Regions from separate parts of the Desulfovibrio desulfopostgatei genome, predicted to be linked through region 2. Evidence: riboswitches for the same ligand, from Rfam matches in the RefSeq annotation. Region 2 holds a riboswitch; the other holds the start of a gene.

Region 1 (3,403 bases), 1.0 Mb from region 2:
CCTGCAAGAATTCCTTGACCAGATGGGCGCATTTTTAGGGCCTGTGCTGCTTTTTTGTGTGTTGTGGTTCAAAGGCGGTGAAGACACGCTTGAGTCTTACGCGCTGTGTTTTGCAGTTCTGGGGATTCCGGCGGTAGCCACCATGTGCTGGCTTTTTTGGGCAAAGCAATGCTTCCCTACCCCTGAACTTTTTGAAAAAACAACAGCCAATGGGGCAGTGAACAAAAAAAGCTCCTTTATCCTCTACCTTGTGGCAATTTCATTGTTTGCGTTTGGGTTCATTGATTTTCCCATCGTCACAATGCATGCCGCAAAGCAGAATATTTTTTCTGTAAGCTCATTACCTTTGCTGTACGCGTGGGCGATGATCGTGGACGCCTTTGCAGCCTTGGTGTTTGGAGCGCTCTATGATAAAATTCAATTCAAAGCGCTGCTTGTGTCGGGAATTATCTCGGCCTTTTCTGCCGTATTCATTTTTTCCATAAGCTCCTTCTGGGGCATTGCCATCGGGGTTACGCTCTGGGGCATAGGCATGGGCGCGCAGGAATCAATTCTCAAGGCGGCTGTAGTGGGCTTAACCTCCAAGGAAAACCGTTCGGCCAGCTTTGGTTTTTTTGAATCCTGTTTTGGGGTCAGCTGGTTTATGGGCAGCTGGTTTATGGGCTGGCTTTACGATTTCAACCCTCACGGCCTGGTTATTTGCTCGGTAACGGCGCAATTGCTGGCGCTGCCCCTGTATGCCCGCATTCACAGCGACAAGGCCACAGCGAAGCCTGAGGCGGCATAGCGCTTACAACTTGCCAACGAAACGACATTTAACATACTGTGACACAGCACTATGCGTTTCCTCTTCTTCTCGTACACCCTGCCGACCAAGGCGGCCAAAGGCCGTGTACAGGTTTGGCGGCAATTGAAAAAAACCGGGGCCATAAGCTACCGTGGACTATGGGTTATTCCTTTCAACAAAGAGCGAATCCCTTTGCTGGAGGAACTGGCAGCACTGGTGCTTTCTCTTGAGGGGGAATCCCTGGTATTTGAAGGAAAGCTTTTGAACGATGCCGACGAGGGCCGTGTTCTGGACAACCTGGGAGAGGCCTCGCGCCTTGAATACACGGAGCTTTTAGATAAGTGCGCTGACTATCTGAAAGAAATAGAAAAGGAGACCGCTGCCGAGAATTTTATCTTTGCAGAGGTCGAAGAAAACGAAGAAGAACTGGAAAAGCTGAAAAACTGGTTCAAAAAAATTCAAAAGCGCCAGATTGTGGAAATACCTGAAAAAGAGCAGGCCATCACCGCAATTGCCAAATGCGAAGAAGTGTTTGAACAGTTTTCGGCAGTTGCTTATGAGCGGGCTGATAAAGCCTAAAACAAACCGATGCCAGCCCGATTGCATCCATGCTTGACTTTTGGGTTGGTTGGAACAAAGTAAAAATTAGGGGATGGAGTTCCCCTTGAACCGCATTCGCTGATGACTCCTGCCAGGCACTGAACGCGTTGGCAAATTTTTGGATAACCACGCTACAGGTGGTTATCCTTTTTTTGTCCTGTTACCATTGTGAGGCCCGTCATGGACTATGGCATTAAAACGGTGCAAGCGTCAGAAATTCTTGATTCACGGGGCAATCCCACTCTTGAGGTGGAAGTTACAACCAACTGTGGAGTGAGATCTCTGGCTTCTGTTCCCTCTGGGGCAAGCACTGGCACCAGAGAAGCTGTGGAACTGAGGGACAAAGACACTGCGCGTTTTGGCGGCAAAGGTGTTTTGCGGGCAATAAACCACGTCAACAAAGAGATTAGACACGCCGTCACCGGGCTGGATTGTAGAAATCAAAGGCTGATCGACAACACACTTATCAGCCTGGACGGCACGCCAAACAAATCAAAGCTTGGTGCAAACGCCACCTTGGGTGTGTCCATGGCTGTATGCCGCCTGGCTGCCAATGCCTCCAACCTGCCGCTTTACGCCTATATTGGGGGCGCAGCAGCCACGCTGCTCCCTGTCCCATGCATGAATATTATCAACGGGGGCGTGCATGCCCGCTGGCAAGGAGCAGATTTTCAGGAATTCATGATCGCGCCGCAGGGCGCCCCCAGCATTAGCGAGGCAATACGCTGGGGCAGCGAAGTGTACCACGCTCTGCGGGCGGTGTTGCTTGAACGCGACCTTTCCGCCGGTGTTGGCGACGAGGGCGGGTTTGCACCCGCTGTTTCTTCCAATCGTCAACCGCTGGAACTTATTGTTCAAGCCATTCAGAGGGCTGGCTACACCCCCGGCAAAGATGTTGCCATCTGCATGGACCCCGCTTCGAGCGAATTCTACAAGGACGGCCGCTACCACCTGCGCACAGAAGGGCGGGAACTGACCTCCGCAGAAATGACCGAGTATTACGCGACACTTATTGACGAGTTTCCAGTTGTGCTGCTTGAGGACGGGCTGGCCGAAGATGACTGGTCGGGCTGGACGCTGCTGCAAGCCAGACTGGGCGGCAAGGTCGAGATTGTGGGCGATGACCTGTTTGTAACCAATATTCAGTATATCAGGCGCGGTATTGATGAAAAACTGGCTAATGCGGCGCTGATCAAGCTGAACCAGATCGGCACGGTCAGCGAAACCATTGATGCCGTGCGCCTGTGCCAGCGCAATGCATGGGGAGCCTTTGTTTCCCATAGAAGCGGCGAAACAACAGACACCTTTATTGCTGATATGACAGTTGGCCTTGGCACTGGTCACTTAAAAACCGGTGCGCCCTGCCGTGGCGAGCGGGTTGAAAAATACAACCAGCTGATGCGGATTGAACGGAGCCTTGGTGAAACAGCTGTCTATGCAGGGTCTAAAGCGTTTATCGCCAGCGGCTCACCCAAATAACATTCAGCCAAGGGCATGCCGTAAAATGTGCGCGGTCTTTTCTGCTCAAATTTCCAGGGCTTTTAGGGCAAGACACATCAGCCAACAGGGCTAAAGCCATTGATGGTTTTTGATCTTGCCGCTTTTGCACAGGCATGCGTTATATTCATCTTCTTTGTGATGCAGCAAGCCCTTATCAGAATGTCATCAGCGAACTCAGGGAAGATATCAAATCCCGTCCAGGGGCATCCCTGCCTCTGGACGGGACCATTGGGTCATTGGAAAAATTAAAATCAGTCTGGCGTGTCCTTGGGCGAGGCAGCATATACCTCAATTTATCTTGTATTCCGCGCCGGAAAGTTGAGGCGGCGTATTTTTAGGCCCCTAAGGCCCTCTGGGAAAGGGCAAGCACTTAAGCTGCCATGCATAAAATAAAACTGGGGCTGTTGCCCAAGGCGGCTGGATTCATATTGCCCCCCCCACATAAAAGAGCATCGCCTCAAAAGAGATTAAAAATATATGATGAGCAGGTATGATTCTATTGATACGCTTAAAAGC
Region 2 (3,403 bases):
CCTCGGGCAAGCCTGTTCTGGTGGTCACTGCCGGGGCGCTTGCCAAGTATCTGGGCCAGCTCGACGTGACTTTTGACGCGCAGGGCGTCCCCGTGCGCTGGCAGGGCGAGGCCCTGCCTCTGGATGCCTCCATTCCGCCCGACCCGGCCGTGGAAGCCAAGATCGCCCAGTATGCCCAAAAGCTGGAAGCCTTCACCTCCGTTACCGTGGGGCAAAACAACCTGACTGCGCCTGACGGCCTGCACCAGTGCCGCATAGGTGAATGCCTTTCCGGCCTCATCGCGACCGATTCCATGCTGGATTATGGCCGCGCCTACGGAGCGCAGGCCGCCATTATCAACGGCGGGGGGCTGCGCGCCCCTCTGCGGCAGGGAGCGCTGAACCTTGGCGACATGCTGGCCGTGCTGCCCTTTGGCAACAAGGTCATCATTCGCGATTTCAGCGGCGAGCAACTGCTGGCAGCGCTGGAACACGGCGTGGCCGACTACAAAGGCGTGGGATCGCCCCTGCTGCACACGGCGGGGCTGCGCTACGTGTATAATCCCGCTCTGCCGTCCGGCAAACGCATTGTGCGCGCAGAGCTGCTGGACGCGGGCGGAGCCGCGCGCCCCCTTGACCCTGCCGCCCGCTACCGGGTGGTTCTTGTGGATTATCTGGAACGCCGGGGCGATGGCTACGCCATGCTTGCCAAAGGATCGCCCGTGGAAGCCCCCGACCCGGTGGATGTGGACGTGCTGGCGGCATACATCAAAAAGTTCAGCCCGCTGACGGCCTTGCCGCCAGACCGCCTGATCCGACAGACGAACTGATTGCTGCATGCGTGCAGGCTGAACCGCCGCGCGGCTCCATGCGCACAGATGCCTGCCCATGCCACGCGTGCCTGAGTGTAGCAGAACAAGCCTGCCCATGGGACTTGCCAAGGGCAGGCTTGTTGGGCAGTGTGGCGAAAAAGTTGAGGCTTTATGAATTCCCGCGACCTTATCATGGTCCTTTCTTCGCTGCTTTCCATGGCGGCGGGCGTTTTTCTGCCCCAGGCGGCAGAACCGCTTGCCGCGATGCCGCGCCTTATTCTCATTTTCATGCTTTATATGAGTTTTCTGGCTGTGGGCATGGAAGCCCTGATGCGCGAAATACGCCACATGAAGGGCACACTCTGCTTTCTGGTGGCCCTGCGGCTTGCGGTGCTGCCGCTGCTGTGCCTTGCGGTCTTCCGCCTGTGCATGCCCCAGTTTGCGCTGGGGGCCTTTCTGCTGGGGGCGGCGCCCGTGGGGGTCATGGCCGCTGTTTTTTCGCTTATGGTGGGGGCCAATACGGCGCTTATTCTTGTGGCCAACATCGCCACGTCACTGCTGCTGCCCGCAAGCCTGCCCGCCGTGCTTTCCGCTACGGATGCCGGGCTGCGCCTGCTTGGGCTTGAGCCGCTCAACATGCCCGCGCATCTGGAACTTGGGCACATGAGCGTGTCGCTCTGCGTGACCATTCTTGTGCCCTTTGCCGCCGCGCACCTTACGCGCATCCACCTTGACGGACTGCGCAACCTGCTTTTGCGCTGGCAGTTCCCGCTCATAACCGTGTCCATCGTGGTTTCCAACATTGCCATTTTCAGCCACTACGGCGACCTGCTGCGCCAATCGCCCGAGCTGCTGCTCAAATCGCTGGGCGCGGCCTCCCTGCTCTGCCTCGTCATGACGCTTGCCGCCATCCCCCTGGCCCGCCGCATGAGCAGGCAGGTGGGCATGGCCTTTCAGATTTCGTTCGGCGTTATCAACAACGTGCTGGTCATGATCGTGTGCATGGAATTTTTCAGCGCTACAGAGGCGATCATGGCTGCAGCCTACTTGGCCCCCCTGTACGTGCTGCTGTTTTATTACCGCCTGTGCAGCCGGGATAAAAAGCAGGGCTGACATTGCAGTGAATGCGGTGCCCTTGCGGCGAAAACGGGTTTACTTGCGGCCCCGGCAGATGTAGAAATCACTCAGGGGATGGAGTTCCCCTTGAACCGCATTTGCTGATAACTCCTACCAGGGCCAGGGCGTTGGTAGACTATTTTGCGACCGCGCCCAAGCGCGGTTGCTTTTTTTATTCAACGCCGGGGCATTACCGCTGACATCGGCAAGCATGAAAACGCGGGCAGCATGGGCCGTTAACAGCCATACCTGCACTGCATAACGGATTGACGCATGGTCAAAAACGTTCTTGTCATCACATTGGGGGCCGGGGCCGGGGCCTGCCTTCGCTGGGTGCTTTCAATGCTGCTCAATTCCATCTTTCCGGCTATTCCGCTTGGTACGGTGGCCGCCAATTTCCTCGGCGGGTTCGGCATCGGGCTTTCGCTGGGCGTGTTCAACTCGCTGCCCGGTCTGGCCCCCGAATGGCGGCTGCTTATCATCACCGGTTTTCTTGGCGGCCTTACCACCTTTTCCACCTTCACGGCAGAGATCGGCACCCTGCTGCAGGAACAACGCATAGGCATGGCCGCCGGGGCCATAACCCTGCACGTCTGCGGCTCGCTGATCTGTTTTTTCATGGGCCTTGGCGCAGTTTCGCTTCTCAAATCCCTCTTTCGTTAGGAGCAGGCCATGAACGGCTACAAACTGACATTTTATACGCAGCAGGGGCGCTCGCACGGGCACATGAGCATTGCGGAATGGCTGCTTAAGGAAGCAAAGGCCATTGGCGTTGAGGGCGCAACCTTTGCCGCGGCGCAAGGTGGTTACGGGCGCGACGGCAAATACCACAGCGCACGCTTTTTTGATGTGGGCGAGCAGCCCATGGAGGTAACCATGGCCGTGAGCCCGGAACACAGCGAGCAGCTTTTTGCCCGCATTGAGCAGGAAAATCTGCAAATCTTCTATATGAAAATCCCTGTGGAATTTGGCATCACCTGCTCGGGAAAAAATCAGCCCGCCTGACCGCAGGCAGAACCGCCCTCCCAATAAAGAACCCCCGGCGGAAACGGCCTCTCAGACCACATCCGCCGGGGGTTCACAGCATCGACAGACAAAAAACTAGGCCTGATCCAGACTCCACTGATCTTCAACTGGCAGATCGGCAAGACGGCGGCGCAGCATGTCCAGCGCATGGCTTGAGGCCAGGCGGCGCGTCCAGTCGCGACCCAGATAACGTCCTTGCGGGCGCATGACGCGCAGCCAGACATGCTCCGCATCACTCAGGGCAATGTACACAAGGCCCACAGGCTTTTGCGGCGTGCCGCCGCCGGGCCCGGCCACGCCCGTAATGCCAATGCCATAATCTGCGCCGCTGTACTTGCGCGCGCCCTGGGCCATGGCCCGCGCCACCTCCGGGCTGACGGCCCCGTGCGCGCACAGCATATCGTGCGGCACGCCGAGCAGCCGCTCCTTGGCTTCGTTGGCGTAGGTTACCATACCATAGCCAAAAACAT

The links. Region 2 has a riboswitch for fluoride ahead of crcB (fluoride efflux transporter CrcB). Riboswitches for the same ligand answer to the same signal wherever they lie in the genome.
Region 1: it holds a riboswitch for fluoride, as region 2 does, so the genes downstream of both, eno (phosphopyruvate hydratase) here and crcB (fluoride efflux transporter CrcB) in region 2, are expected to answer to the same signal.

The regions. Positions count from the first base shown of each region.
Region 1 covers NZ_JBRBQS010000002.1:2,124,172-2,127,574, forward strand. Annotated here, with positions in the region: gene ACUZ9Q_RS09325 (MFS transporter) at 1-787, shown strand, start outside; gene ACUZ9Q_RS09330 (Chromate resistance protein ChrB) at 839-1,366, shown strand; fluoride riboswitch at 1,427-1,485, shown strand; gene eno (phosphopyruvate hydratase) at 1,568-2,866, shown strand.
Region 2 covers NZ_JBRBQS010000002.1:1,075,045-1,078,447, reverse strand. Annotated here, with positions in the region: gene ACUZ9Q_RS04730 (bifunctional metallophosphatase/5'-nucleotidase) at 1-809, shown strand, start outside; gene ACUZ9Q_RS04725 (symporter) at 963-1,904, shown strand; fluoride riboswitch at 1,970-2,028, shown strand; gene crcB (fluoride efflux transporter CrcB) at 2,181-2,570, shown strand; gene ACUZ9Q_RS04715 (DUF190 domain-containing protein) at 2,580-2,912, shown strand; gene ACUZ9Q_RS04710 (competence/damage-inducible protein A) at 3,009-3,403, opposite strand, start outside.